Regions from separate parts of the Pseudomonas sp. S3_B08 genome, predicted to be linked through region 2. Evidence: predicted binding sites of a transcription regulator. Region 2 holds the regulator's gene; the other holds the start of a gene.
What was found. Region 2 encodes FliA, which starts transcription of late flagellar genes. Its sites were predicted from a motif close to CTAAAGTTTNNNNNNNNNNNGCCGNTAA; they were not measured.
Positions count from the first base shown of each region.

Region 1 (15,927 bases), 2.6 Mb from region 2:
GCCCTGACCGACGTCAACACCGCCCTGGTGATGACCGCCCGTACTCTGGTCGAGCGCGAGCCGAACTACTCGTTCGTCACCGCCCGCCTGCTGATGGACACCCTGCGTGCCGAAGGCCTGAACTTCCTCGAAGTCGCCGAAAGCGCCACCCATCACGAAATGGCCGACCTGTACGCCAAGGCACTGCCGGCCTACATCGCCAAAGGTATCGAGTTCGAACTGCTGAACCCTGTGCTGGCTACCTTCGACCTGGAAAAACTGGGCAAGGCGATCAACCACGAGCGCGATCAGCAATTCACCTACCTGGGCCTGCAGACCCTGTACGACCGCTACTTCATCCACAAGGATGGCGTGCGTTTCGAACTGCCGCAGATCTTCTTCATGCGCGTGGCCATGGGCCTTGCGATCGAAGAGAAGCAGAAAGAAGACCGTGCGATCGAGTTCTACAACCTGCTGTCCTCGTTCGACTACATGGCTTCGACCCCGACCCTGTTCAACGCCGGTACCCTGCGTCCACAGCTGTCGAGCTGCTACCTGACCACCGTGCCGGATGACCTGTCGGGCATCTATCACGCGATCCACGACAACGCCATGCTGTCGAAATTTGCCGGCGGTCTGGGCAACGACTGGACGCCGGTGCGTGCGCTGGGTTCGTACATCAAGGGCACCAACGGCAAGTCGCAAGGCGTTGTGCCGTTCCTCAAAGTGGTGAACGACACCGCTGTGGCCGTGAACCAGGGTGGCAAGCGCAAAGGCGCGGTGTGTGCCTACCTGGAAACCTGGCACATGGACATCGAAGAGTTCATCGAGCTGCGCAAGAACACCGGTGACGATCGTCGTCGTACCCACGACATGAACACCGCCAACTGGATCCCTGACCTGTTCATGAAGCGTGTCTTCGATGACGGCAAGTGGACCCTGTTCTCGCCATCCGAAGTACCGGACCTGCACGACCTGACCGGTAAAGCGTTCGAAGAGCGCTACGAGTACTACGAAGCGCTGACCGAGTACCCGGGCAAGGTCAAGCTGTTCAAGACCATCCAGGCCAAAGACCTGTGGCGCAAGATGCTGTCCATGCTGTTCGAAACCGGCCACCCATGGCTGACTTTCAAGGACCCGTGCAACCTGCGCAGCCCGCAGCAGCATGTCGGCGTGGTCCACAGCTCGAACCTGTGCACCGAGATCACCTTGAACACCAACAAGGACGAAATCGCCGTTTGCAACCTGGGCTCGATCAACCTGCCGAACCACATCGTCGACGGCAAGCTCGATACCGCCAAGCTGCAACGCACCGTGAACACCGCCGTGCGCATGCTCGATAACGTGATCGACATCAACTACTACTCGGTGCCGCAAGCGAAGAACTCCAACTTCCGCCACCGCCCGGTCGGTCTGGGCATCATGGGCTTCCAGGACGCTCTGTACCTGCAGCACATCGCCTACGGCTCCGACGCGGCCGTCGAGTTCGCCGACAAGTCGATGGAAGCGGTCAGCTACTACGCGATCCAGGCTTCCTGCGACCTGGCCGACGAGCGCGGCGCCTACGAGACGTTCAACGGTTCGCTGTGGTCCAAGGGCATCCTGCCGCTGGATTCGCAACAGATCCTGATCGAACAGCGCGGCGAGAAGTACATCGATGTCGACCTGAAGGAAACCCTTGACTGGGCACCGGTTCGCGCCCGTGTACAGAAAGGCATCCGTAACTCGAACATCATGGCCATCGCACCGACCGCGACCATCGCCAACATCACTGGCGTTTCGCAGTCGATCGAACCGACCTACCAGAACCTGTACGTGAAATCGAACCTGTCGGGCGAATTCACCGTGATCAACCCGTACCTGGTTCGCGACCTGAAGGCTCGCGGTCTGTGGGACTCGGTGATGATCAACGACCTGAAGTACTACGACGGTTCGGTGCAGCAGATCGAGCGCATTCCGCAAGAACTCAAAGAGCTCTATGCGACCGCGTTCGAAGTGGACACCAAGTGGATCGTTGACGCCGCCAGCCGTCGTCAGAAGTGGATCGACCAAGCCCAGTCGCTGAACCTGTACATCGCCGGCGCATCGGGCAAGAAGCTTGACGTGACCTACCGCATGGCCTGGTACCGTGGTCTGAAAACCACTTACTACCTCCGTGCCCTGGCCGCGACCAGCACCGAGAAGTCGACCATCAACACCGGCAAGCTGAACGCTGTTTCCAGCGGCGGCAACCACGGCGACGATTCGGTCCTGGCCGCTCCGGCAGGTCCGGCGCCAGTGCCAAAGGCTTGCGCGATCGACGAGCCGGATTGCGAAGCTTGCCAATAAGCTGAGCTGAGATCAGGCGTTGCGAGACGCCTGGGATCTCGAGACAAAAGAAAACCCCCGACAGACTTCTGGTTTGTCGGGGGTTTTGTTTTTTGGCGGCCTTGGCGGCCTCTGGGCCGACCAGGCTCTTGGGGTTTTGGGTGAATATCCGTTGCTGCGGTAACGGCTTCTTATGGTTTCGCTCTTACAGCGAGTCACCTTTTTCAGACGCCAAAAAGGTAACCCAAAAGGCTTTGCCCCGGCGTACGGCCCGCTCGCTGGGGCTCGGGGTACCTTCGTTACGGGACCGATCCGGGCGCAGCGGCTCCGGTTGGCTTCGCTGCACCTACACTCGCTGTGTACGACTGCGTCGTACGGTCGCTGCGCTCCCACCCCCGGATCGATCCCGTAACGAAGCCTGCCGAAGGGGCAAAAGATCAAAAGCCGGATCAAAAGCCAGAGCAAAAGCAAAAGCAAAAGCAAAAGCAAAAGCAAAAGCCAGATCAAAAGATCGCAGCCTTCGGCAGCTCCTACAGTTGGATTGGGTACCACTTCAAGAACAGGTCGGCTGACATGCCGCCTTCGCGAGCAAGCTCGCTCCCACAAAAAGGCAAAAGCAGCGCAGCTGCCCGCGGCGAAGCCGCCCCACTCAACAATGAGCGCAAGCTCGAGTGCTCTTGATCTTGATCCACCGGCGACGTCGGAAGGCTGAGCGGAGGGATTGATCCGGGCGTGGGAGCGCAGCGACCGTCTGGCGCAGCCAGACACAGCGGAAGGAGGTGCAGCGAAGCAAACCGGAGCCGCTGCGACCGGATCGATCCCGCAGCGAAGGAACCCGAGCCTGCGAGGGCCGAACGCAGGAGCTAGCGTTTTTTGCTTACTTTTTTAGGCGCTTGTAAAAAAGTAAGTCGCCGTCAGGCGAAACCGCCAGCAGCCGCTACCGAAGCAACGGATATTCACCCAAAACCCAACAGCCTGGTCGGCCCAAAGGCCGCCACGACCAAAAAAAAAGCCCCTCAAAACCGAGGGGCCCAAAAAACCAGTCAGAAACCCGAATCAGGTCATCTGAATAATGGTCTGCATAATCGTGCTCTGCGTCGAAATAGTCTTGGCGTTCGCCTGATAGTTGCTCTGACCCTTGATCAGATCAACCAGCTCATTGGTCAGGTTAACGTTCGACTCTTCCAGCGAGTTGGACACCACCTCACCCAACGTACCGGTCTTCGGCGCGTCGTAGCCCGGAATACCCGAAGCGAACGTCTCTTTCCAGCTAGTGCCACCGACAGCCTGCAAGCCCTGTTCGTTGGTGAAGCTGGCCAGTGCAACCTGACCAATCGCCTTGCTCTGGTTGTTGCTGAAGTTGGCGAACAGCGTACCGGTGCCGTCGATGGTCAGGTTAGTGATCTGGCCAGTGGCGTAACCATCCTGAGTCGGGATCGTACGCGAGGTATCAGCGTTGTACTGAGTGGTGTTGGCCATCGAGATGGTCACGCCATTCGGGTTCGCTGCCGCGCCGTTAGGCGTAAACACGCCATTGGTCACAGTGCCCGGCACCCAGCCGGTCATCTTCAGATCGCTGCTGATGATCGGGTTGGCTGGATCCGCCGGGTTAGGCGTGCTCACCTGAACCAGCTTGCCGGAGCTGTCGAACGACAATGTCGAGGCAACCGGCGCAGTGGTCACAGGGTTGCTGCCGGTAGCGTCCGGGTTACGGCCATCGACCAGGGTGTAAACCTTCCAGGTGTTCCCGCCAGTCTTGACCATGTACTGGTCCATGACGTGGGCGTTGCCCTGGGTGTCATAGATCGGTGTGCTGAAGGACTTGGTGTAAGTCTCAGGCTTCGACGGATCAAACTTGACGGCGCTGGCGCCGGTATCAACGATCACTGGCGAAGACGAATTGAGGTTGATGCTCGAGGTCACCGCAGAAGACGACTTCGGCGCCAGGTTCGAAGTGTCGATCTTCAGATCGGTCAACACGCCGTTGATGATCTTGCCGTTGGCATCCACACCGTAACCCTGCAGACGCGAGGTGTAGTCGGTGTTGGTGATGTAACCGGCGTTGTCGACCTTGAACGTACCGGCACGGGTGTACGAGATCGAGCCGTTGTTGCTCATGGTGAAGAAACCGGAACCGTTGATGCCCATGTCCAGCACGTTGCCAGTGTTGTTGATGTCACCCTGGGTGAACTGCTGGGAAACGTTGGCCAGGCGCACGCCGTTGCCGATCACTTTGCTGCCGCTGCCCAGACGAGTCGACGAATAGACGTCTTCGAATTCTGCGCGCGAGGATTTGAAACCGGCGGTGGCGACGTTGGCGATGTTGTTGCCGGTGACGTCGAGTTGTTTGTTGGCGGCATAGAGACCGCTAAGGCCGATGTTAAAAGACATGTTCCACTCCTTCGTGCCGGGTTAGTCGGCTCTATATACCAATGGTTTGTACTTTGGACAGGGCAACGGTGCCCTTGCCGGCCAGGTTGAGCATCAGCTCGCCACCGGTCTGGCTGATCGTCACGCTGTTGACGGTCGCTGGCAGGTAAGTCGCCAGGTCGGTCGCGGTGCCGTTGATCGGTGCGTTGGCCTTGAACGTGTAAGTGCCGACCGGAACCACGGTGCCGGCGGTGTCCTTGCCGTCCCAAGTGAAGCTGGCATCGCCGGCAGCGCGGCTGCCCAGGTCGATGGTGCGCACGGTCTTGCCGTCCTTGTCGGTGATGGTCACGGTGCCGCCAGCAATCGACGAAGGCACGGTGACCGAACCGGTCAGGCCTTTGCTCGGGTCATCGAGCTGGGCGGTGTTGGTCTGCACGATCACGTTGCGACCGACCAGCGACGACGCTTGCAGCGCCTGCGACGAGTTGTAGTTGCCGGCAAGGCCGCTGACGGTGGAGTTCAGCGTGGTGATGCCTTCAAGGCTGCTGAACTGCGCCAACTGCGCGACGAAAGCGCTGTTGTCCTGCGGGTCGAGCGGGTTCTGGTTTTTCAGCTGGGTGACCAGCAATTGCAGGAAAGCATCCTTGCCCAGCGCCTGGCCGCCGGTGGCACTGTTGGTCGCCGAAGCGATGCCGCCCGACGTCGTGCTGCTGGCCTTCTTCGACGAGTTGGCCAGGATGTCGTTCATGCTCAGGCTGCTGGTGGTATCCGTAACGCTCATGGCAGTCGCCCCTTATTACTGACCGAGGGTCAGTACCTTCTGCATCATGGTTTTGGCGGTGTTCATCATTTCCGCGTTGGTCTGGAACGAGCGGCTCGCGGAAATCATGTCAGCCATTTCTTCCACCACGTTGACGTTCGGGTAGTAGACGTAGCCCTTGGCGTCGGCAGCCGGATGGTTCGGCTCGTAGCGCGCTTCGAGGTTGCTCTGGTCTTCGACAACGCCGAGTACCTGCACGCCCTGCCCGGCCGCGTCCTGGTTCTGGAACAGCGAATTGCTGCCGCCGGCCTGGCCGCCCTGGAACATGGTGGCGAACACCGGATGACGGGCGCGGTAGGTCTGGTCGATGCTCGACGAAACGGTTTCGGCGTTGGCGATGTTCGAAGCCACGGTGTTCAGACGCGTGGTCTGCGCGCTCATGCCGCTGCCGGCAATGTTGAAAACGCTGGACAGGGACATGGATTATTCTCCGCGCAGGGCTGACACCAGCCCTTTGAATTTGCTGTTGAGCAAGGTGAAGCTGGCCTGGAAGCCGACGGCGTTTTCCGCGTAGTTCGACTGTTCCAGTTGAGCGTCAACGGTGTTCTGGTCGATCGAAGGCTGCATCGGCGTGCGATACATCAGCGACTCGTCGCCGTTGCCCAGCCCTTCAGCCTCGATGTGCCGGCTGTTGGTCATGTTCAGGGCAAAGTGGCCGCCGGTCTTGGTCTTCTCGGTCTGTGCTTCGAGCACTTTGGAGAAATCCAGATCCCGCGCTTTGTAGTTCGGGGTGTCGGCGTTGGCGATGTTGTTGGCCAGCACTTCGGCACGCTGGGCGCGGAAGCCCAATGCCTTTTCGTGAATGCCCAGCGCTTTGTCGAAGCTGATGCTCATGTCGGGAACCTTCAGGTGACCGGTTTTTCGTACTTGAGCTTTAGCAAGCGCCGTGCCAAATGAACAAAGCCCCGTATTCCGGGGCTTTGCACCGAACAGGCTAAGCGGCAATGCCAGAAAAGCGGCAACCGGTTACCGCCGGATGCCGCTTTTCTGCCGCTTGCCGTCCTTGCCAGGTCAGCGCAGATCCCTGTGGGAGCGAGCCTGCTCGCGAAGGCGGCGTGTCAGGCGCCAACTGTCTTATGGACAGACCGCTTTCGCGAGCAGGCTCGCTCCCACAGGGGGTTCGTGGTGTTCGTGGAAATAATTCGGGCATAAAAAAACGGCAGGCCTTTGCGGGCCTCCCGTTTTTTGTATCAGCGCAAACCGCTTATTTCGCCTTGTAAATAATCCCCGGGCTGCACTGAACCATCTGGTAATGATCCGGCAATCCGTTCAACGCTTCCGAAGCGCCAAGGAACAGGTACCCACCCGGCTTCAACGTGCTGTGAATGCGCAACAGGATGTCCTTCTTCACTTCGGCAGAGAAGTAGATCAGCACGTTGCGGCAGAACACGATGTCGAACTTGCCCAGCGCCGCATAGCTGTCGAGCAGGTTGAACGAGCGGAATTCCACCCGGCTCTTGATCGGCGCCTTGACCACCCAGCGCCCCGGCCCTTTCGGGTCGAAGTAGCGTTGCAGGCGTTCCGGCGACAGACCGCGACCGATCGCCAGGCTGTCGTACTCGCCGGTCTTGCAGTTGTTGAGCATCAGGCCCGACAGATCGGTGGCAACGATCTGCACACCCATCTTCAACTGACCCAGGTTGCTGCGCTCGAACTCGTCGATCGACATCGACAGCGAGTACGGTTCCTGTCCCGACGAGCAGGCCGCCGACCAGATCCGCAGACGCTGGTTGGGGCTGGCCTTGATCGCTTCCGGCAGTACCTTGTTCTTCAAGACTTCAAACGGATAGGTGTCGCGAAACCACAGGGTTTCGTTGGTCGTCATGGCATCGACCACCTGCTCGCGCAAACCGCTGCGCGGCTGGGTCTGGATGCGCTGTACCAGCTCACCCAGGGACTTGATGCCTTGCTGCTCCATCAGTTTGTTGAGACGGCTCGAGACCAGATACTGCTTGTTTTCACCGAGCAGAATGCCACAGGCTTTTTCCAGGAAGACCCGGAACTGTTCGAAATCCAAATTACCCGTAGACAATGATGCCGCCTCTTAAATCGTGTTGACCGCCAGGGGCAGAAGGCCCCTAGCTGATATCTGCTGCTTTGATCCGGTCGACTACCCGGGATGCGAGGTCATCAGGACGGAATTTGGCCAGAAAGTCATCAGCACCGACTTTCTTCACCATCGCCTGATTGAATACCCCCGACAACGAAGTATGCAGGATGATATGGAGCTTTTGCATGCGTGCGTCGCCGCGGATTTCCGCCGTCAGGGTGTACCCGTCCATCTCCGGCATCTCGATGTCGGAAATCATCATCAGGAACTCTTCTTCCGGCTTCTTGCCCTCGTCGACCAGCTTGCGCAGGTAATCCAGCGCCTGCTTGCCGTCGTTCAGCGCCACCACTTCGACACCGATGGTCTGCAGGCAACGCGTGACCTGCTTGCGCGCCACCGACGAGTCATCGACCGTCAGCACCCGCAGCGACAACGCCTTGGTCTGCGTCTCGACATCGACCACGCCCACCGAAATCGCTTCCGGCGTCGGCGCCACCTCGGCCAGCACCTTCTCGACGTCGATGATTTCGACCAACTGATTGTCGACCCGCGTCACAGCGGTCAGGTAGTGATCGCGACCGGTGCCCTTGGGTGGCGGATGGATCTCTTCCCAGTTCATGTTGACGATGCGCTCCACCGAGCGGACCAGGAAACCCTGGGTCTTGGTGTTGTACTCCGTGATGATCACGAACGGACTGTTCTTGTCTTTCAACGCACCGGAGCCCGTTGCCATTGCCAGATCCAGGATCGGAATGGTCGCTCCCCGTATATTCGCTACCCCGCACACGACAGGACTGGATTTGGGCATCAACGTCAGGGACGGGCATTGCAACACTTCCCGTACCTTGAACACGTTGATCCCATAGAGCTGCGGCCCGTCGAGACGGAACAACAGCAGCTCGAGGCGATTCTGCCCTACCAGTTGCGTGCGCTGGTTCACCGAATCCATTACACCAGCCATGCCCAGACTCCTACATCAACGCCAAGTGTTGTTGCGACGCACATTCATTGCTAAACGGCACGGCGCTTGCTTTTTAACTCGTATGAACGCTCAAACGACATTTTCCCGACGCCTGACATCCTCCCTTCGCAAAGGGCTTTGCGCGGTGTCCGCCGTTTGCTGCTTGCTTGCTGGCAGTCCTGCCCATGCAGATGCGGTTACCTTGCCTGATATGCTTATCGGCGTGACTCAGGGCTTTCTTGAATTCACCGTAGAAGACTATTTGGCTTCCAGTCAAACCGAAGGCCGCTACGAAATCGAAGTCAACCAGCTCGACCCGCGCATGCGCATGCCCATGTGCGACAAGGAATTGACAGCGACTCTGGAGAGCCCGGCACGCCCGCTGGGCCGCGTCACGGTGAAGGTTCGCTGCGAAGGCAGTTCGCCCTGGACGGTGTTCGTACCCGCTCAAGTCCGCCTGTTTCGCGAGATCGTGACGACCACTCGTCCGCTGAAACGCGCCGGCATTATCGAGCCGCAGGATGTGACCTTGCGCGAGCGCGACGTCAGCACGATCAACCAGGGTTTCCTGACCTCCGTCGACGAAGCGATCGGGCAGAAACTTACCCGACCAACGGTCGCCGATCAGGTCATAACTCTGGTGCATCTGGAACAGGCCGAAGTGGTCCGCAAGGGTGACCAGGTGGTGATCACTGCGCGCAGCGGCACCCTTGCCGTACGCATGCCGGGGGAAGCGCTCTCCAATGGCGGAATGAAAGAACAGATTCGAGTAAAAAACCTTAATTCTCAAAGAGTTATCAAGGCGCAGGTGATTGCGCCGGGACTGGTCGAAGTGGCCATGTAAAAGCCTCGTGGAGAAAACTGGCGCCGATCCCGTCGCTTCCCTAAACTGTGCCGCAGCAGGTCTCGCAACGGCGCATGCAAGCTTATGGTTGATTGGGCCTAAAGTTTTTCAGGGGATAGCCGAAAACATGGCAAGCGTCCAAATTCCCAGAGGTTTTTTATCATGGTTATCGATTTCAACCGATTGAACAGTTCCTCGTCACTAACCGGCAGCACACGTACCAGCAACGCCAAGGAAAGCGCTGAAAACAGCCCCTCCGCGCCGCTGAATACCCAGGCCGAACAGGCCAATGTCGCCAAAAGCGGGGAGTCGGTACACCTCAGCAATGAGGCTCAACAGTTGCAGAAGGTCACTGACAAGCTGCGCGATCAGCCTGCTGTCGACAAAGCCCGTGTGGCCGAGTTGAAAGCCGCGATTGCCGATGGCAGCTATAAAGTCGACAGCAACCGTGTAGCCAGCAAACTGCTCAACTTCGAAGCCCAGCGCTAGGCTTTTGCCGGCGCCAGGCTTTTGGACGCTTAAACCCCAAGGCCAGCCATGCACGACACTAACTTATTGCAACTGATCAACGACGACTTTGCTCCAGCGCAACAATTGCTGGAGTTATTGCAAACCGAATCCCTCGCTTTGCATGGTCGTGACATGCCGTTGCTGGAAGAAATTCTGGCGACCAAGCAAGCGTTGATCATTCTGCTCGAGCAGCATGGCCGCAAGCGCAGCGAAATCCTCGCCAGCCTCAACCTGCCGACCGATCGCACAGGTCTTGAGCAACTGGCCAGCCAGTCGAGCATTGGCGACCAGTTGCTGACCCAGGGCGATGCCCTGACCGCGCTGATCGCCCAGTGCCAGGCTGCCAACGTCAAGAATGGCCAGTCGATCCAGATCCAGCAGGCGACCACGGCCAATCAGCTGAAGATCCTCACCGGCGGTGAGCCGCCAGCGCTGTACGACGCCAGCGGGACCTTTGCCAAACCGGTCAAGCCGCGAACGCTCAGCCAGGCATGAGCCATTCGCTGACCCTGTACTATCCACCTGCGCAACATGCTGGCAAAATACTGGCCAGTCGTAGTCTTATTTTGTCTGGAGATTGAAGAACCGTGTCCAACACCCTAAGCGCGGATGATGCTCCGCAGCCTCCGAAGGTGCTCACCACGCCACTGGAAATCTCCAGCAACCTGCGCCAGCTGCAAGACAGCCACGATCCGCTGATCATCACCTTCCATGAACGCAGCCAGCGCTTTCAGAGTTACCTGATCAAGGTCGACCGCGAAACCGCAACGATCGCGCTGGACGAAATGATCCCACGCGATGGCGAACGCTTCCTCCAGGCTGGCGAGCCGTTCAAGGTCGAAGGCTTTCATGACGGCGTGCGCATCGCCTGGGAATGCAACGGCACGCTGAACATCGAAGAATCCGACGGTGACCGTTTCTACACCGGCGACCTGCCGAGCGAAGTGGTCTACCACCAGCGCCGCAACGCCTTCCGCGCTGCGTTGAAACTCACCGACCTGGTCAGCGTTGAACTGGGCGGCGAAAAGCTCAAGGTTCCTCTGCACGGCAAGCTGCTGGACATCTCCGCCACCGGCTGCAAATTCCGCTTCGAAGGCGACATCACTGATCGCCTGCAACTGGGCCAGGTCTACGATCGCCTGATCGCCCCGCCGCTGTTCGGCAATCAGCCAACATCGGTCGAGCTGCGCTACCTGCACTTCGAAGAAAAACTCAACATCACCTTCGCCGGTCTGCGCTTCCACAACATCAGTGGCCAGGCTGCGCGCAACGTCGAGCGTTTCGTTTACCAGTTGCAGCGTGAAGCACGGCGTTTCGACAAAGACGATCTCTGAGTCGCAGCAACAAATAAAAAGGGCAGTCCTGTGCGGGACTGCCCTTTTTTATGCGCCGGTGTTTACGTACGACTCAAGGCCGGCCACCGCTGATATCCGGCGCAGGCTTGTCGTCATCGCCACTGTCCTGTTCGGTTTCAACGACTGCTTCCGGCTGCGCTTCGGGCTCAGGCTCAGGCTCAGGATTGACCGGCGCCGGGTCCTGCACCATCTGCTCCTGCACCACCTGCTCATCGACACGCGGGTCAAGCGCCGCCACCAGCGGCGAACTCGACATGCTGTCCGGCATTGCCACGTGATGCAGCGGTGCGTCGTCGACCTGATGCAGGTTGGTCACTGCTTTCGGACGAATCCGCCAGACCAGCACCAGCGCGAAGAAACTGAAGAACGCATACAGGCTCTGACTGCCGAGAAACTTCATCAGCACACCCGCGAGCAGCGGCCCGATGCTCGCGCCGACGCCATAGGTCACCAGCAACATCGCGGTCAGCGACACCCGGCGATCGCCTTCGACGTGGTCGTTGGAAAACGCCACCGCCAGCGGATACAGGCAGAACTGCACCAGCGAACAGAAGAAGCCGACGACGAACAACACCTCCAGCGGCACCTGCGGCATGATCGCCAACGGCAACGCCGCCACCGCCAGAAACCCGGCAAAGCAGCGAATCAGCAATGCGCGGTCATAACGGTCGGACAACCAGCCCAACGGCCACTGCACCAGCAGACCGGCAAAAATGCAGCTACCCATGAACAGACCGACCTGCTCGGTCGTCAGCCCTTGTTGCGAGGCGTACAGCGGCGCCAGACCGTAGAACGAACCGATGATCAAACCGGCGCCGAGCACCGTGCTCAGCGATTGCGGCACACGTTTGATAAAGAAGCGCGGCTCCATCGGCGCGGGGTGCAGAGGCGCCGGGTGAATCCGTCGAGTCAGCGTCACGGGCACCAGGCACAGGGCAAAGCACAGCGCCACCAGCATCAGCAGTTCCAGCCCGAGGCCGGGATGCATGACCAGAATCAGCTGGCCCAGCACCAGGCCCAGATAAGAGGCGATCATGTAACCGCTGAACACCAGGCCACGCTGATTGGCATCGGCCTGCTCGTTGAGCCAGCTCTCGATGACCATGTACTGACACATCATGCCCAGACCGACGATCGTCCGCAGCACCAGCCACGCCGGCAGCCAGTCCACCAGACCATGACCGAGCACCGCCGCGCCGACGATCCCCGCACACGCCGAGTAGGCACGGATATGCCCGACCCGGGCGATCAGGCGATGGCCGATCTTGCCGCCCAGCACCAGACCGAAATAGTTGGCCGCCATCAGCGCACCGACCCACAGCCCGTCGACATTGTCGGCGGCCAGACGCAAAGCCAGATAAGTAGAAAGAAGGCCTGAGCCGATCAACATCATCAGCGAGGCGAAATACAGCGCTCGAAAGGATTTCCAGATTTGGCGCATCGGCGTTCCGAGCGGCTCCTTGCAGTAAATACCGGGCGGTCAGAACGACAGCCCGGCAGCAGCGATACGTCAGGCCTGGGCGGCCAGCACACGGCGCTCCCAGGGAGTGATTTCATCAAAGAAGCTGGTCAACTCCATGGTCTTCGAAGCGATGTAGCCTTCGATGAACTCCGACCCGAACAGTTCCCTCGCCAACTGGCTACGTTTCAGACGCTCAAGCGCGGCGTGCAAGGTACACGGCAAGGCCAGATTATCCGGCACGGCGAACTCCCCCTGGATTGCCGCGCTCGGCTCCAGCTCCTGTTCGATGCCGTGCAAACCCGCGGCCAGACTGGCGGCGATCGCCAGATACGGATTGGCGTCGGCGCCCGGCAAGCGGTTTTCGACCCGACGTGCGGCCGGCGAGCTGGCGGGAATACGCAAGCCGGCGGCGCGATTGTCATGGGACCAACAGGCATTGTTCGGCGACGCGTACGGATGACACAGGCGCTGATAGGAATTCACGTTGGGCGCAAACAGTGCGGTGAAATCGGCGAGGCCTGCCTGTTGCCCGCCGATGAAGTGGCGGAACATCGACGTCGGCTCGCCGTTCGAGTCAGTGAAGACATTCTTGCCGCTGCCGATCTCAACGATGCTCTGGTGAATATGCATCGAACTGCCCGGCGTGTGCGCCAGCGGTTTGGCCATGCACACCACGCTCAGGCCATGCTTGAGCGCGACCTCCTTGAGCAGATGCTTGAACAGGAACGTCTGATCGGCCAGCAGCAGCGGATCGCCGTGCAGCAGATTGATCTCGAACTGGCTGACGCCCATTTCATGCATGAAGGTGTCGCGCGGCAGGCCGAGGGCCGCCATGCATTTATACACTTCGCTGAAGAACGGCCGCAGGCCGTTGTTGGAACTGACGCTGAAGGCCGACTGGCCATCCTCGCGGCGGCCGTCGAGGCCCACCGGCGGACGGAACGGCTGAGTCGGATCGGTATTGGGTGCGAAGACAAAAAATTCCAGTTCGGTCGCCACCACCGGCGCCAGACCGTGCGCGGCGTAACGGGCGATGACCGCTTTGAGCTGGCCACGGGTCGAGAGACTGGAGCTCTCCCCGCTCAGTTCGTCGGCGTCGCAAATCGCCATGGCGCGCGGCTCGTCGCTCCAGGGCAAACGATGAATCTGCGCAGGATCGGCGACCAGCGCCAGATCGCCGTCATCGCTGCCGTAGAACCGCGCCGGCGGATAGCCGCCCATGATGCATTGCAGCAGCACACCCCGCGCCAACTGCAAACGCCGCCCTTCGAGGAAACCCTCGGCGGTCATCACCTTGCCCCGTGGCACACCGTTCAGATCCGGGGTGACACATTCAATCTCATCAATGCCGGTCAATCGCTGCGCGAGTGAACCCTGGCCATCGGTTGTCATGACGCAATCCTTGTTGTTGTGCGAGCCGCGAACGGCGACCCGGACAAAATAGGCTGCGGCTGTTCGGAATATCAAGCAGCGCCCACAAAAATCCCGATCTTGTGCAGGAGCCGTAGGAGCTGACGAGTGCAACGAGGCTGCGATCTTTTGATCTTGCTTTTTAAAATCAAAAGATCGCAGCCTTCGGCAGCTCCAACACCAGACCTCAGGGCAAGTAGAGGCTGAACACTCCTCCGCCCAACGGCCCGCCATTGCTGATTTCGGTGCGCCCTTCCACGCCGTTGCGCTGATGCAGCGCGGCGATGCGATTGGCGAAATACAGACCGAGGCCAGTGCTGCCGCTGCTGTGATTGATGCCCTGCACATAATCGGCCTGACGCTCGAGCATCTCTGCTGGATAGCCGTCGCCGTCGTCGTTGATGCTCAACACCAGTTGCCCGGCTTCGTCGCTGACAGTAATCAGCAACGACTCGCGGGCGTAGCGAATCGCATTGTTGATGCAGTTGCCGAGCACCGAGGCGATCAGCTCGCGATCAAAGAAACCCAGCGGGCTCAACGGGTCGACTTCATAAGTGGCGATGATGCCGCGACTGGCAAACACTTCCTGATGCGCGGCCAGTTGCGCCTCGATGAAATCGTCGAGTTCGTGATAGGCCGGCTGTAGCGGCAACTGGTTGACGCCGAGTTTGTACAGCCCCAGCAACTGCACGAGCATGCCGTTGAGGTGGGCGAACTCGAAGTCGATCACGCCCTGCTCCGAGCCGTCGCGCAGCTCTTTGGGCAGACGCGCGAGCCATTGGCTGTGCGCCTGCATCAGCATGGCCAGGGAGTTCTTCATGTCGTGGACGGTGGAGGCAATCACCGTGGAAAAATCCAGCGCCGGATCAATTGGGTTCATTCGCCAAACGCCTTGCTTTTCAGCTTCTGATAACGCGCAAACCGCGCGTCGGTGTCGGGCATCAGGCCCACCAGTTTCAGGCAGGCCCGACATTCTTCCAGCTCCGCCGACGGCACACTGGTGTCGGTGCCGTGCAGCAGCGACTGGGCCAGGTTCAGCGCAATACTGATGTTTTTCGGTTGCAGCTTGAGCGCCTTGCGGAACACTTCGCGGGCCTCGACCAGATTGCCGGTCTTGTACACCCGCACGCCCTGACGGTTGAGATCGGCCGCAGCGTTGCTCGAACTGAGAATCGTCGGATCGTCGGTGAGCTTGGCAATGTCTTTCATCACCGCCGGGTCATCACCGTAGATCTCCGCGCAGCTCTTGAGCATCGAAGTGCCCGCCTCGGCCTGACCGAGCATCTGCAACTGCTTGGCCACCAGCAACGCCGCCTCGGGACTCATGAATTGCTCCATGCCATCGAGGCGCATCAGCGCCTGTTCGGTGAGCTTGTCGGCGGTTTCGGCGTCGTTGAGCAACAGGCTGGTGGCTTTCATCAAACGCGCGCGAATCTGCAGACCGGGGTCGCTCGGGTTTTCTTTGGCCACAGCGCTGAGGGTGGTGTTGATCTCCAGTCGCGTACGCGTGTCGAGCCCGCGATCGCTACCCTTGCTGATCAGCGCGTGCGCCAGGCCGAGATTGCTTTCCGGGTCCTTGAAACGCGACTGCGCGCCCTGCGCCACGGCCTGACGATAAGCGCGCGAGGCGGTTTCGAAATCTTCGTTGGCCATCGCCAGTTTGCCGAGCAAAGCTTGACGGCGCACCGCCAATGGCGACAGTCGAATCGCTTCTTCGAGCACCCGCTGCGCGCCTTTGCTGTCGCCTTCGGCCACCAGCACATCAGCCATGCCGTCATACAGCGCCGGCATCATCGGGAACACTTTCAAGGCCTTTTCATAGACCTCTTTGGCCTGCGAGACCTGCCCGCGTTTGAACA
Region 1 covers NZ_CP162750.1:3,217,974-3,233,900, forward strand. The annotation lists gene AB4N73_RS14565 (ribonucleoside-diphosphate reductase subunit alpha) at 1-2,307, shown strand, start outside; gene flgE (flagellar hook protein FlgE) at 3,343-4,677, opposite strand; gene flgD (flagellar hook assembly protein FlgD) at 4,709-5,437, opposite strand; gene flgC (flagellar basal body rod protein FlgC) at 5,453-5,896, opposite strand; gene flgB (flagellar basal body rod protein FlgB) at 5,900-6,310, opposite strand; gene cheR (protein-glutamate O-methyltransferase CheR) at 6,681-7,508, opposite strand; gene AB4N73_RS14595 (chemotaxis protein CheV) at 7,555-8,487, opposite strand; gene flgA (flagellar basal body P-ring formation chaperone FlgA) at 8,570-9,331, shown strand; gene flgM (flagellar biosynthesis anti-sigma factor FlgM) at 9,494-9,820, shown strand; gene AB4N73_RS14610 (flagella synthesis protein FlgN) at 9,869-10,336, shown strand; gene AB4N73_RS14615 (flagellar brake protein) at 10,429-11,175, shown strand; gene AB4N73_RS14620 (MFS transporter) at 11,249-12,637, opposite strand; gene AB4N73_RS14625 (glutamine synthetase family protein) at 12,707-13,948, opposite strand; gene AB4N73_RS14630 (sensor histidine kinase) at 14,256-14,948, opposite strand; gene AB4N73_RS14635 (tetratricopeptide repeat-containing response regulator) at 14,945-15,927, opposite strand, start outside.
Region 1: a site for FliA is predicted at 9,430-9,457, ahead of flgM (flagellar biosynthesis anti-sigma factor FlgM). Genes of this name have one in related genera too.

Region 2 (15,927 bases):
CGTTCTTCCGGCGACTCGATGCCGTGGTCGACAGCGTTGCGCACCAAGTGGACCAGCGGGTCGGCCAGAGCCTCGACAAGGTTTTTGTCGAGGTCGGTTTCTTCGCCCACCAGTTCCAGGTTGATCTCTTTCTTGAGCTGACGTGCGAGGTCGCGAACCAGACGCGGGAAGCGCCCGAAGACCTTCTTGATCGGCTGCATCCGCGTTTTCATCACGGCGGTCTGCAGGTCAGCGGTGACCACGTCGAGGTTCGACACGGCCTTGGACATGGCTTCGTCGCCGCTGTTGAGGCCCAGACGCACCAGACGGTTACGCACCAGCACCAGCTCACCGACCATGTTCATGATCTCGTCGAGCCGCGCGGTGTCGACGCGCACGGTGGTTTCCGCTTCGCTGGCCGGCTTTTCTGCCGGGGCAGCAGCTGGCGCGCGGGCCGGAGCCGGTGCAGCAGCGGCGGCCGGTTTCGGCGCCTCGGCTTTCGGTTCAGGCTTGGCGGCAGGCTTCGGCGCAGCAGCGGCAGCCGGAGCTTTCGCCGCTGGCGTGGCGACGCTCGACACGGAGCCGGCAGTCGCAGCGCTGGCGTCAAACTTGCCTTTGCCGTGCAGTTCGTCGAGCAGCGATTCGAATTCGTGATCGCTGATCAGGTCACTGCCGGCCGCAGCGGCTGCCGGTGCAGCAGGTGCTGACGGGGCCGAAGCGATGGCCGATTCCAGCGCGTCAACGGCGAAGTTGCCCTTGCCATGCAACTGATCGAGCAAGGCTTCGAATTCGTCGTCGGTAATGTCCGAGCTGTCACCCGCAGCAGGCGCGGCCGGAGCAGCCGGCGCTGCTGGTGCCGCCGGAGCGACCGCATCGACAGCAAACTGGCCCTTGCCGTGCAGCTGATCGAGCAGCGATTCAAATTCGGCGTCGGTGATTTCATCGCTCGCCGCCGTGTCGGCAACCGGCGCGGGCGCCACAGCAGCGGCCGGAGCCTCAGCCTGGGCCTTGACGGCATTCAGCGAGTCCAGCAGTTGTTCGAATTCGTTATCGGTGATGTCGTCCGAGGAGTCGCTTTCAACGACCAGTTCTTCGATCATCTCGGCAACCGGCGAAGCCGGGGCTTCATCCGCCGATTGCGGTTCGGCCAGACGCGCCAGCGCGGCCAGCAGTTCCGGCGTGGCAGCGGTGATCGGTGCACGCTCACGGACTTCGCTGAACATGCTGTTCACCGCGTCCAGTGCTTCGAGCACAACGTCCATCAGTTCTGCATCAACGCGACGCTCACCCTTGCGCAGGATGTCGAACACGTTTTCGGCGATGTGACAGCACTCCACCAGCTCATTGAGCTGAAGGAAGCCGGCGCCCCCTTTTACAGTGTGGAAACCGCGAAAAATTGCATTGAGCAGATCTGCATCATCCGGACGGCTTTCCAGCTCGACCAGTTGTTCGGACAGTTGCTCAAGAATCTCGCCGGCCTCAACCAGGAAATCCTGAAGGATCTCTTCATCGGCGCCGAAGCTCATTAATGGGGTGCTCCTACAGGTCTAAAAACCCAAAAAACCCGAATTCCGAAACTCTAGAATCCAAGGCTGGATAACAAATCGTCCACATCGTCCTGACCGGACACAACGTCTTCTCGTTTATCGGCATGAATCTGCGGACCTTCACCCTGCGAGAGATGTTTTTGTGGATCTTTTTCAGCAAGCATTGCGGCGCGGTCATGTTCGATGCCCGCAAAGCGGTCGACCTGACTGGCCATGAGCACGAGTTTGAGCAGATTGCTTTCGACTTCGGTGACCAGTTGGGTCACACGCTTGATCACTTGACCTGTGAGGTCCTGGTAATCCTGAGCCAGCAGGATGTCGTTGAGGTTGCTCGACACCGCACGGTTGTCCGTGCTGCTGCGTGACAGAAAACCGTCGACCCGGCGCGCCAGTTCACGGAACTCTTCAGCCCCGACCTCGCGACGCATGAAGCGGCCCCAATCGGCGCTCAACGTCTGCGCTTCATCAGCCAGACTGTTGACCACCGGGGTGGCGCTTTCCACCAGATCCATGGTGCGGTTGGCCGCGGCTTCCGTCAGCTTGACCACATAGCCCAGGCGTTCGGTGGCGTCGGTGATTTGCGACACTTCCTCGGCCTGCGGCATGTGCGGATCGATCTGGAAATTGACGATCGCACTGTGCAGTTCACGTGTGAGCTTGCCCACTTCCTGATACAGGCCGCGGTCACGGGTCTGATTGAGCTCATGGATCAGTTGCACCGCGTCGCCGAACTTGCCTTTTTCAAGGCTCTCGACCAGTTCGACCGCGTGTTTTTTCAGGGTCGATTCGAAATCGCCCTGTGATGATTCGTTATGCTCCATAGCTCCCCCGCGCATTCATCAGCCGATGCGTTCGAAAATCTTCTCGATTTTGTCTTTCAACGCCTGAGCCGTGAAAGGTTTGACTACGTAACCGTTCACACCGGCCTGAGCGGCCTCGATGATCTGCTCGCGCTTGGCTTCAGCAGTCACCATCAACACCGGGAGGTGCTTGAGTTTTTCATCGGCGCGCACGTGACGCAGCAGGTCGATACCGGTCATGCCCGGCATGTTCCAGTCCGTTACCAGAAAGTCGATGCTGCCGCTGTTGAGCACCGGAATGGCAGTGGTGCCATCGTCGGCCTCGACGGTGTTGGTGAACCCAAGATCGCGCAGCAGGTTCTTGATGATCCGCCGCATCGTTGAGAAGTCATCAACGATGAGGATTTTCATGTCTTTGTTCAATTCGACCTCCAAGCAGTCTTAAACGCGCCCAGCACCTGGACGCGCCACTTCAATCAATCGGCGCAGCACTTAAAGTTTGTCTGGAGCACAACGGATCGAGACCGGCGCCGTTCATCACCGCACCAGCCTCGTTTCGCAGTGTCCCCACACTGCCTTCAGCGCGCTCGCCACTCCCCCAAACGCCCCCGCAGACGGGCCGCGCACTGGCTGTGTAACTGGCTGACCCGCGATTCACTGACGCCAAGGACTTCACCGATTTCCTTGAGGTTCAGCTCTTCGTCGTAGTACAGCGCCAACACCAGTCGCTCACGCTCCGGCAAATTGGCAATCGCGTCCGCCAGCGCCGCCTGAAAGCGTTCATCTTCCAGATCGCGTGACGGCTCCATATGAGCACTGGCGCCATCCTCGTGCAGCCCTTCGTGTTCGCCGTCCTGCAACAGGTCGTCGAAACTGAACAGGCGACTGCCCAAGGTGTCATTCAGAATCCCGTAGTAATCGTCGAGACTCAATTGGAGTTCGGCCGCAACCTCGTGATCTTTAGCGTCACGGCCGGTTTTAGCTTCAATCGAGCGAATCGCGTCGCTGACCATCCTGGTATTACGGTGAACCGAGCGTGGCGCCCAATCCCCTTTGCGCACTTCATCGAGCATCGCGCCGCGGATTCGAATGCCCGCGTACGTTTCGAAACTGGCGCCTTTGCTGGCGTCGTATTTGGTCGAGACTTCCAGCAAACCGATCATCCCGGCCTGGATCAGGTCTTCGACCTGCACGCTGGCCGGCAGGCGCGCCAGCAAGTGATAGGCAATGCGCTTGACCAGTGGCGCGTAACGCTCGATCAATTCGTATTGCGCGTCACGCGCCGACTTTTTGTAAAGATTCATGCCACTGGCGGTCATATCACAGGCCCTGCGGTTTGCTGCACGAGACGCTCGACGAAAAATTCCAGATGCCCGCGCGGGTTGGCGGGCAGCGGCCAGGTATCGACCTTCTGGGCGATGGCTTTGAAGGCCAGTGCGCACTTGGAACGGGGAAAGGCTTCGTAGACGGCGCGCTGCTTCTGCACTGCCTTGCGCACGCTTTCGTCGTATGGCACGGCGCCGACGTATTGTAGGGCGACGTCGAGGAAGCGATCCGTGACCTTGGTCAACTTGGCGAACAGGTTGCGCCCTTCTTGCGGGCTCTGCGCCATGTTGGCCAGCACGCGGAAGCGGTTCATGCCGTAGTCGCGGTTGAGCAACTTGATCAGCGCGTAAGCGTCGGTGATCGAAGTCGGCTCGTCGCAGACCACCAGCAACACCTCTTGCGCGGCACGAACGAAACTGACTACCGAGTCACCAATACCCGCAGCGGTGTCGATCACCAGCACGTCGAGATTGTCGCCGATGTCGCTGAACGCCTGGATCAGGCCGGCATGTTGCGCCGGGCTCAGGTGCACCATGCTCTGCGTGCCGGAGGCCGCCGGCACGATGCGAATCCCGCCCGGGCCTTGCAACAGCACGTCGCGCAGTTCGCAACGGCCTTCGATAACGTCGGCCAGTGTGCGCTTGGGTGTCAGCCCCAGCAGAACGTCGACGTTCGCCAGGCCCAGGTCGGCGTCCAGCAGCATGACCCGACGGCCAAGCTCTGCCAGCGCCAGCGACAAGTTCACTGACACGTTAGTCTTGCCGACGCCACCTTTGCCGCCGGTCACCGCGATCACCTGTACGGGATGCATGCTGCCCATGTTATTTCTTTACCTTGTCTTGCATAGACGGAGGCCACATTACTGGCTGCGCGTTCCTGATCGGAACAATGCGTGGCAGACCATCGATGTAGGTACAAAAACTGTTCATGATTACCTCAGCCAACCTGCTTGGTCGGGCTGTGATAGATATCAGCGAACATGTCAGCCATGGCTTCTTCGCTGGGTTCTTCCTGCATTTGCACGCTGACGGCGCGGCTGACCAATTGATGACGACGCGGCAGATGCAGATCATCCGGAATCCGTGGGCCATCGGTCAGGTACGCGACCGGCAATTCATGACTGATCGCCAGGCTCAACACTTCGCCGAGACTGGCCGTTTCATCCAGTTTAGTCAGGATGCAGCCGGCCAGCCCGCAACGCTTGTAACTGTGATAAGCGGCGGTTAGAACCTGTTTCTGGCTGGTGGTTGCCAGGACCAGATAATTTTTTGAGCGAATGCCACGCCCGGCCAGGCTCTCAAGCTGCATGCGCAACGCCGGATCACTGGCTTGCAGCCCGGCAGTATCGATCAAAACCACGCGTTTGCGTAGCAGTGGATCCAATGCCTGCACCAGCGATTGACCCGGATCGACGTGCGTTACCGGCACGTTGAGGATGCGCCCGAGGGTTTTCAATTGTTCCTGCGCGCCGATGCGGAAGCTGTCCATGCTCACCAGTGCAACGTTCTGCGCGCCGTACTTGAGCACATAACGCGCGGCGAGCTTGGCCAGCGTGGTGGTCTTGCCCATGCCGGCGGGGCCGACCATGGCAATCACACCGCCCTCTTCCAGCGGCTCGACTTCCGGCACGGCAATCATCCGCGCCAGGTGCGCGAGCAGCATGCGCCAGGCCTGACGGGGTTCTTCGATATCGGTGATCATCGCCAACAGATCGCGCGACAGCGGGCCGGACAGGCCGATGCGCTGCAGACGGCGATACAGATTGGCCTGGGCCGGACGGCTGCCTTGCAGCTGATTCCAGGCCAGGGTGCCGAGCTGCACTTCCATCAGCTCGCGCAGGCTGTTCAATTCAAAACGCATCGAATCCAGTGCACGCGGATCGACACCCGCCGAGGCCTGCGCAGGCGCTGCGGCCGGGCGCGTCGGCGCGGCGTAGGTCGGCTCGCTCAACGGTTCGGCAGCAGTCAGCGGCAGGCCTGCGGTCAACGGCAGCCCGGCGAACAACTGCTGATTGGTGTTGCCGTCGGCTTCGCCACGCAGGCTCAGCTCGGCCTGGGCGGTGACGATGCGCGACTGGGTCTTGCGCAGCTCGTCTTCGAGTTCCATGTTCGGAACCCGTGGCGCCAGCGCCGACAATTTGTAATCCAGAGCCGCCGTCAACTCGACGCCGCCGGCGATGCGGCGGTTGCCGATGATGGCGGCATCAGCGCCCAGTTCATCGCGAACCAGCTTCATGGCCTGACGCATATCGGCGGCGAAAAAACGCTTAACTTGCATAAACCACTACCTCAGCCGTTGGGCCCTACTGTCGCAACGATGGTCACTTGCTTGTTGTCCGGTACTTCCTGGTAGGCCAGTACATGCAGCCCTGGCACTGCGAGGCGGCCGAAACGCGAGAGCATCGCGCGAATCGGGCCTGCTACCAGCAGGATCACCGGTTGGCCTTGCATTTCCTGACGCTGGGCCGCTTCGATCAACGAACGTTGCAGCTTCTCGGCCATGCTCGGCTCCAGCAGAACGCCCTCTTCCGAGCCTTGTCCTGCCTTCTGCAGACTATTGAGCAATATCTGTTCCAACCTTGGTTCCAATGTGATTACAGGCAGCTCGGACTCAGTGCCTACAATGCTTTGGACGATTGCACGGGATACGCCGACCCGCACAGCGGCGACCAGCGCGGCGGTATCTTGACTCTTGGCAGCGTTGTTCGCGATCGCTTCGGCGATGCTGCGAATGTCGCGCACCGGCACGTGCTCGGCGAGCAGCGCTTGCAGGACCTTGAGCAACTGCGACAGCGAAACCACGCCCGGCACCAGCTCTTCCGCCAGTTTCGGCGAGCTCTTGGCCAGCAATTGCATGAGTTGCTGCACTTCCTCGTGGCCAATCAGCTCACTGGAGTGCTTGTACAGAATCTGGTTCAAGTGGGTGGCGACCACGGTGCTCGCATCGACCACGGTGTAGCCGAGCGATTGCGCCTGGGCGCGCTGGCTGATTTCGATCCACACCGCCTCCAGGCCGAAAGCCGGATCTTTGGCGTTGATACCGTTGAGCGAGCCGTAGACCTGACCCGGGTTGATCGCCAGTTCGCGATCCGGGTAGATCTCGGCCTCGGCGAGAATCACGCCCATCAGCGTCAGCCGATACGCGCTCGGCGCCAGATCGAGGTTGTCGCGGATATGCACGGTCGGCATCAGAAAGCCCAGATCCTGCGAGAGCTTCTTGCGCACACCCTTGATCCGCGCGAGCAATTGCCCACCCTGATTGCGGTCCACCAGCGGAATCAGGCGATAGCCGACTTCCAGGCCGATCATGTCGATCGGCGTCACGTCGTCCCAGCCCAGTTCTTTGGTTTCCATGGCGCGGGCCGGCGACGGCAGCAGTTCCTGCTGACGCTTGACCTCTTCCAGCGCCACGACCTTGGCGACGTTCTGCTTCTTCCAGAACAGGTAAGCGCCGCCTGCGGCCAGCGCGGCCATGCTCAGGAAGGAGAAGTGCGGCATGCCCGGCACCAGCCCCATCACCGCCATCAAACCAGCGGCCACCGCCAGTGCTTTCGGCGAGGCGAACATCTGGCGGTTGATCTGCTTGCCCATGTCTTCCGAGCCGGACGCACGGGTCACCATGATCGCCGCTGCTGTAGATAACAACAGTGATGGCAATTGCGCCACTAAACCGTCACCGATGGTCAGCAAGGCGTAAACCTTGCCCGCATCGCCGAAGCTCATGCCGTGCTGGAAGATACCCACGGCCATGCCGCCGATGAGGTTGATGAACAGAATCAGCAGGCCGGCGATGGCGTCACCACGGACGAACTTGCTGGCACCGTCCATCGAACCGTAGAACTCCGCCTCCTGGGCGACTTCCTGACGGCGCGACTTGGCTTGATTCTGGTCGATCAGGCCGGCGTTGAGGTCGGCGTCGATCGCCATTTGTTTGCCGGGCATCGCATCGAGGGTGAAGCGCGCGCTCACCTCGGAAATCCGCCCGGCACCCTTGGTCACCACGACGAAGTTGATGATCATGAGGATCGCGAAGACCACGATACCGACCACGTAGTTACCGCCAATCACCACCTCACCGAACGCCTGAATCACCTTACCGGCAGCGGCGTGGCCGTCCTGACCGTGGAGCATGACCACTCGCGTCGAGGCCACGTTCAGCGCCAGTCGCAGCAGCGTCGCCACCAGCAGAATCGTCGGGAACACGGCGAAATCCAGCGGCCGCAGCGCATACACGCAGACCAGCAGGACGACGATGGACAGGGCAATGTTGAAGGTAAAGAAGACGTCGAGCAGGAACGGCGGTACCGGCAACATCATCATCGCCAGCATGACCAGCAGCAACAACGGCACGCCCAGATTGCCTCGACTGAGATCGGCAACGTTGGTGCGTGCTGTATTGAATAACTGAGTGCGATCCACCGGTTTTCCCCGTTCCTTTAAAGCAAACTTTTGACGCCCCGAACGGGCGCAGGGCGGCTATTGCAAGAAGCTTTCCAACTTTTGCCGGGGAATGAAATAGAGAGGGTTTACTTGGGATTTATCGGCTGATTGGGCTGGCCCCTTCGCGAGCAGGCTCGCTCCCACAGTTTGACATGCATTCCCAATCGGACATTTGGAATACGGCCCCTGTGGGAGCGAGCCTGCTCGCGAAGAGGCCTTCGAATGCGGCGCATTTTTTTCGATTTAAACGAAGCTGTTTACAAGACACCAGCAGACACGGTCTCAAGGCTACAAATCCTTGCGCCATTGCCTACAGCCAAGCCAGAATCCGCCGGCTTGTGCGCTTTGGGGTCGGATTCTATTGTGGTCCGGTCGCTGACGAATCAGCGATCGGGTTTAGCGACTCGGACCAACTCAGTGCATCAGCGATCATGGCTTCGTTGCGGGATTTTTCGCCCGCAATAACGTTATGGCGGCTGTATGCGGGAGACCTTCGGGTCTACCGGGGTGCCTGAGACCGGTTCGCTAACCTGCGTACAGCTGCCACCTTCACTTGTTTAGCGACAGGGGGAACGTGGCTCCATAACCTCAGGAGCTTCACCATGATCAAACCAACACCCAACCCGCCCGAATCCGCCCCCACCTCCACCTACGAATCCCTCGATTCAAAAAAACTCCACCAAGCCGCCGATCGCGCCCTCGACCACTACCTCTGCCCACCCGGCTCGACCCCACCACCCTTCAGCCCCCGCGCCATGTACGCCGTCACCGCCGACACCAAAAACGAAGACCTCCTGGCCAACGCCTGCGAAACCCTCGCCTCGGCCAAAACCATCGCCCAGGAATTCGCCGGGCCGGTCAAACCATCGCAGCGCCGAACGCTGATGGGGATTGCGCAACTGATCATGCTCGGGGAACTGGCGGTAAATCGGGTGCTGGATAATCTGGAGTTGCCTGGATGATGCGGTTCGGCTGAGTGATTCGAGTGAGAGAGCCGGCCTTTTGGCGAGCAAGCTCGCTCCCACATTTTGATCTTCTTGGATGCAAATCTTGCAGCGGCTGAAGATCCTGTCGAGTGCAGCTTGCGCGAGCTAGGCCTCTCGGCGGCGCAGGAGCGCCCACCCCTTCAGCGATACCATTGGTCGGATAACCGTCCCCACCTGTCAGATCTGACAGGTGACGGGCGCCTCGTTTTGCGTTGTGATGAACCTTGCCTGCCATTGTTCCTGGAGAACAGAATGAGCGTTCAAGTCCATTCAACCGAAGCCAACGCTGCCCTGGCCTTGTATCCCGTGTACCCCCCGCAATGGATAACACCGGTGCTGCCTCCAGGTACTGCTGATGGTGGCCTTCCTCTCTCGGCATTCACTCCATCTGGGGTCGAACTTGTCATCGACCCCATAACCGGCTTGCGGAATTGGGTCATGGCGGCTTATGACGTCGTGACTATTTTTGTCAACGGAGTCAACACCGGCATCAGCAAAACCATCTATCCCGGTGAGGAGCAGGAACGCATTCTTTTGCACGTGCCGGCGAGCTGGTTCACAAACGGTGTCAACGATGTCCGCTACAGAGTGACCCGAGCCAGCGGTAACGACGCTGACTCACCCACACTCAAGCTGCTCTACAACAACCCGGCGCCTACCGTCACCGTCAGCCATCCACCCAGCGTCGCACCGGGGCAGACGGCAGTCATCACGATCACCGTCGGTTACTCACGGCCTCACGACACGGTCACGCTCACCATAGGCACCTGGAGCATCACATTTCCCAACCCCACAAGCCCGATCAACCATACCCTGACGGCTGCCGAATTGCAGTTGATTGGCGACGGCACCCATTCGGTCTTCGCCAGGGTGCGCGATCAATTGACCAACAACAATGAGTCGGCGACGACCCCGATCACTATCACCGCCAATCAGAAGGTGTACAACTCGCCGATAATCGCTGAGGCCGTGGACGGCATGCTCGACGTGGCCGCACTGAGGGGCCAGGACGCCACGCTGCGAGCACGCGACTGGACGGGAATCCAGGTCGGTCAGCAGGTGTGGTTGAAGCTCACCGGCCAGAAACCTGACGGCTCGGCGCACGTCCTGCAATTCTGGAATGGTGACACCCACAAGGTGAATGCGACCTGGGTCAGTCAGGGGTTCTGGGATAAACCGCTGCTCATAGCTTTTCTGAAAGAATTGAAAGAAGGATCGCTGTTGAAACTGGAATTCTGGGTATCGGAGGACAAGAGCAATGACTTCGCTAGCGCCACGCAGTTTCCGTATCAGGTGTATACCGTCATTGGCCTGCAACTTGTCCTGCCACCCCCAACCTTGAACCCGCCCACAGTGCCGATTGACGTTTTGGCTAATCCGGATGGAGTGAAGCTTCAGATAACAGGCTTCGCAGCAGAGAAAGACGATAAGGCTCAATTCGTCCAGGTGAACGCGCCGGCCGGTGCGCCGCCGTTTCCGGTGGTGGATTTTGTTGGTGGGATTGCAGAGATTTCATTGAGCGCTGCGTTTCTGGCGGCTTGGCATGGCAAGGCGATTGAGTTTCGGTGGGATTTGATTCGCGCTGGACAACCGGCCGGGGCATCAGCAATAGCCGGCTTTGATGTCAGGATTATCGCTGATGCAGATCCCCGCTTGCCAACGCCGAACGTGACCCAGGCACAGGATAATAAAACGTTAAACTTAAACAGCTTCACGGGCGATGCGGAAGTGACATTAGATCACTGGACTGGCATTTCGACGGATCAGATTATTAATCTACAGTGCATTGGAGTCGACAACTCTGGCACCCCCCACACAATCGAGCTTCTGACCAACCATCAAATCACTGCGGAAAATATCGAACACGGTTTTATAGAGAGCCTATCAAGAAGCGAGCTCAATAAACTTAAGGACAACGAAGAGATTCAAATTAAAGCATGGGTAGAATTTGCCTCAAGCAACGGCATTCCGACCATAATGCTTCCGACGTTAATCCTCACTCTCATTATAATTCCAAACGAGATAATCATAAACTTTGATAATGAGCCGTCTCGAGCACTGTACACCGGGGAGTCACTCGAAACGCAGTATGTCACTATCACTAATATATCTTCGTCGCACCCCATATCAATATCGCCGGCAAGTGGCAGCGGTGACCCCCCATTACAAAACATTGAGAGGCAAGTAGTTTTTACATCACTGGGAACCTGCCAAATACACTTTAACTTTAAACATGCATTCACATACATCAGCTTTTATCAAGCCTGGGGAAACGTAACAAACAGGGCAAACTATTATGATTCAAAAGGATCTTTCCTAGGATATCAACTTCTGACTCCCACAGTAAAAGATCCCGCGCAACTTATCGAATTTAGAGGCACTGATGTTGCTCGAGTGGAAATAATCACAAATAATGACGCGATCGCCATCGACAATTTTAGATGTGTACGATAAGCCGCCCCGCACCTGAATCAATAAAAAAGGTTAATCCAAGCTCCGGAGTTCGCAAAAAAAACACACACAAAGCGATACCATTGGTCGGAAAACCGTCCCCACCTGTCAGATCTGACAGGTGACGGACGCCTCGTTCTGCGCTGTGATGAACCTTGCCCGCCATTGTTCATCACCAGTGTTCGAGGAGAACAGAATGAGCGTTCAAGTCTATTCAACCGAAGCCAACGCAGCCCTGGCCTTGTATCCCGTGTACCCCCCGCAATGGATAACACCGGTGCTGCCTCCAGGTACTGCCGACGGTGGCCTTCCTCTCTCGGCATTCACTCCATCTGGGGTAGAACTTGTCATCGACCCCATAACCGGCTTGCGGAATTGGGTCATGGCGGCTTATGACGTCGTGACTATTTTTGTCAACGGAGTCAACACCGGCATCAGCAAAACCATCTATCCCGGTGAGGAGCAGGAACGCATTCTTTTGCACGTGCCGGCGAGCTGGTTCACAAACGGTGTCAACGATGTCCGCTACAGAGTGACCCGAGCCAGCGGTAACGACGCTGACTCACCCACACTCAAGCTGCTCTACAACAACCCGGCGCCTACCGTCACCGTCAGCCATCCACCCAGCGTCGCACCGGGGCAGACGGCAGTCATCACGATCACCGTCGGTTACCCACGGCCTCACGACACGGTCACGCTCACCATAGGCACCTGGAGCATCACATTTGCCAACCCCACAAGCCCGATCAACCATACCCTGACGGCTGCCGAATTGCAGTTGATTGGCGACGGCACCCATTCGGTCTTCGCCAGGGTGCGCGATCAATTGACCAACAACAATGAGTCGGCGACGACCCCGATCACTATCACCGCCAATCAGAAGGTGTACAACTCGCCGATAATCGCTGAGGCCGTGGACGGCATGCTCGACGTGGCCGCACTGAGGGGCCAGGACGCCACGCTGCGAGCACGCGACTGGACGGGAATCCAGGTCGGTCAGCAGGTGTGGTTGAAGCTCACCGGCCAGAAACCTGACGGCTCGGCGCACGTCCTGCAATTCTGGAATGGTGACACCCACAAGGTGAATGCGACCTGGGTCAGTCAGGGGTTCTGGGATAAACCGCTGCTCATAGCTTTTCTGAAAGAATTGAAAGAAGGATCGCTGTTGAAACTGGAATTCTGGGTATCGGAGGACAAGAGCAATGACTTCGCTAGCGCCACGCGGTTTCCGGATCAGGTGTATACCGTCATTGGCCTGCAACTTGACCTGCCACCCCCGACCTTGAACCCGCCCACAGTGCCGATTGACGTTTTGGCTAATCCGGATGGAGTGAAGCTTCAGATAACAGGCTTCGCAGCAGAGAAAGACGATAAAGCTCAATTCGTCCAGGTGAACGCGCCGGCCGGTGCGCCGCCGTTTCCGGTGGTGGATTTTGTTGGTGGGATTGCAGAGATTTCATTGAGCGCTGCGTTTCTGGCGGCTTGGCATGGCAAGGCGATTGAGTTGCGGTGGGATTTGATTCGCGCTGGGGTACCAGCCTACGAATCACCATCTGCCAATTTTGATGTTATGAAAATCGCCGATGGAGACCCGCGTTTGCCGACGCCTGACATTGCCGGCAATACCGGCGACTTACTGAACACCACAGAACTCTCACCAGAAGCGCGGATTCTTGCGGCGCGATGGCCGCTGTTCGAACCAAGACAACCGATTTGGGTAACGTGTGCCGGCTTTGACAAGAATGGCAATGCCGTCAGCAAGCATGTGAGGTCGGGAGAGTTCAATGAATCAGCGAACGGCTTGTCAGTGGAAGCGCCAATTGAATGGCTCAAGGCTCTCAAGGACGGGACGAAGCAGACGACAACCGTGAAAGTAAACCTTGATGGGGTCGCCGATGCCGCTAAGGCGGTAGTTCTGCCGTCGCGTATTTATACCGTCAAGGCATTACATCCTTTCACCATAGAAACCGTCCTCATGGAGCTTAATGGTCTGAACATCAATGCTGACTTTCTTGCTCTGACCGGAACTCCAGCACCCGGAACAACCCAAACGCGCTCACCAACCTCTGGCGATGGTGACTATGCCTATTTCTCCAGTTCTACAGATGTAGCGACAGTCGACAGCAACGGACTGGTCAGCGGCTGCAAAAACGGCAGTGCGACTATTACGGTACGAGAAAACAGCACGCAACGAGAAGTTTCGTTCCCCGTCAGAGTGCAGAATGTTACTCGCCTTGTTATGACACCTACCCATACCTACAGCATCGGTGCAGCCATTAATTGGATGAATTCGATAGGTGGATCACCCGTTTCGAATGCAGCCATCGATGTTCTTAAAGTCAAATTCAGGCCACTGGTGTCCAGCGCAGGCGGCTGGTTATGCCGAACTGATGGATGCGGCGCTGGGCACTACCTTTCGGTAGTAACCAATAATCCAAATGCCTGGACAATTTCCTGCTTCACCGGCAACAACTCCCAAGCACATGGTTGGTGCTTGTTACCGGAATGAGTTTGACGCAGGAGCGGCGATCGCCTTGTATGCCGTTACCGCCGACGCCAAAAGTGAAGACCTGCTGGCCAACGGCTGCGACAGCCTTGCCTCGGCCAGAACCATCACCAATGACTTCGCCAACCTCAATCCGCATCACAGCGCAGAACCCTGCTGGGAATCGCGCAACTAATTGTGCTCGGCGAGCTGGCAGTGAGTCGGGCGGTGAGTCATGTGCTGGAGAATCTGGAGTTGCCGCAGTAGCAGGGATTTTTGACGAGCTTGAGTAAAGCGCTGTGGAGGCTGACGTCTTCACGAGCAGGCTCGCTCCCACAGAGATTGGCGTCGATCACAAACCTTTTGTCTAGACGACGGACCTGTGGGAGCGAGCCTGCTCGCGAAAGCGACCCGGTAGCCGATGCATGTCTTCAGGCATAAGAAAACGCCGCATCGTTGAATAAGGGCGGCGTTTTTTCGTTTCGGGGCTTTGCGATCGGTTGCTCAATACCGAAGGATTTTCACTTTCCCATTTTTGGTTCTGGGCAATTCGAACTCGACTTCGCCGCCCACTTTGATCTTCGCCTGCAAGGCCTCAGCCAATGGAACGCTGAATCGGTACTCTTTGGCAGTCAGAAAAAAACCCGTGGCTTCGGCAAAGGAAAGGCATCGTCCCGTCGGCTTCGGCGTGATGGTGCCTTTGCCGGTTTTTTCATCGTAGCTGCTGAAAATACCTTTCATCGTCGTGCTCCCTTGCACTCGCTCGCCTGACCGCGCCAGTACGCAGCTGCATCTTGCATCAAACTGCAAAATCACGGCGACTGCACCTGTCAGAGTTGACAGTAAAGGGGAATCTCAGACAAAAGGCTGCGCAGCAACGTCAGGAATCCCGACGCAAATCCGGCGGAATCGGCAGATCATCCTTCAACGGGTCCGGCCGCTTGCCCTTGCCCGCCTGGTGTTGGCGAATCTGATAGACGTAGGCCAATACCTGCGCCACTGCCAGATACAGCCCGCCAGGAATTTCCTGCTCAAGCTCAGTTGAGTAATAGATCGAGCGCGCCAGCGCAGGCGACTCGAGCAGCATGACGTTGTTGGCCACTGCGATTTCGCGGATTTTCAGGGCGATGAAGTCGCTGCCCTTGGCCAGCAGCACCGGTGCGCCGCCCTTCTCCGAGTCGTACTTGAGCGCGACCGCGTAGTGGGTCGGGTTGGTGATGACCACGTCGGCTTCGGGAATCGCCGCCATCATCCGTCGCTGGGACATTTCGCGCTGGGTCTGGCGAATGCGTTGCTTGACCTCCGGGCGGCCTTCCTGATCCTTGTGCTCGTCGCGCACTTCCTGCTTGGTCATCTTGAGCTTCTTCATGCTCTCCCAGATCTGCACCGGCACGTCGACGGCGGCGATGATGATCAGACCGCAGGCCAGCCACAGCGTGCTCCAGCCCACCAGCAAGACGCTGTGGATGATCGCCATGTCCAGTGGTTCGTGGGCGATGCGCAGCAAGTCGTCGACGTCGGCGGACAACACCAACAGCGCCACCCCCAAGGTAATCAGAAACTTGGCCAGGGCCTTGAGCAGTTCAACCACAGCCTTGAACGAGAACATCCGTTTGAGGCCGGCGGCCGGGTTCATCCGGCTGAATTTGGGTGCCAGCGAACTTGCCGCGAACAGCCAGCCACCCAGGGAGATTGGCCCGATGATGGCGGCGAGCAACAGGGTTATCATCACCGGCTGAATCGCCAGCAAGGCGATCAGGCCCGACTCCAGCAAAAACCGGCCCATGGCGCCCTGATCCATGACCACTTCGCGGGACAGGGTGAAGTTCAGGCGCATCACGTCCATCATTTCTTGCGCAAGCATGCCGCCGAAAATCAGCAGCGCAGAGGCGCCGGCCATCATCACGGCGAGGG
Region 2 covers NZ_CP162750.1:573,089-589,015, reverse strand. The annotation lists gene AB4N73_RS02770 (chemotaxis protein CheA) at 1-1,505, opposite strand, end outside; gene AB4N73_RS02765 (protein phosphatase CheZ) at 1,559-2,347, opposite strand; gene AB4N73_RS02760 (chemotaxis response regulator CheY) at 2,366-2,737, opposite strand; gene fliA (RNA polymerase sigma factor FliA) at 2,905-3,645, opposite strand; gene fleN (flagellar synthesis regulator FleN) at 3,642-4,472, opposite strand; gene flhF (flagellar biosynthesis protein FlhF) at 4,589-5,929, opposite strand; gene flhA (flagellar biosynthesis protein FlhA) at 5,941-8,070, opposite strand; gene AB4N73_RS02735 (DUF6124 family protein) at 8,694-9,053, shown strand; gene AB4N73_RS02730 (Ig-like domain-containing protein) at 9,330-11,531, shown strand; gene AB4N73_RS02725 (Ig-like domain-containing protein) at 11,725-14,037, shown strand; partial or broken gene AB4N73_RS02720 (DUF6124 family protein) at 14,063-14,280, shown strand; gene AB4N73_RS02715 (hypothetical protein) at 14,518-14,754, opposite strand; gene flhB (flagellar biosynthesis protein FlhB) at 14,894-15,927, opposite strand, start outside.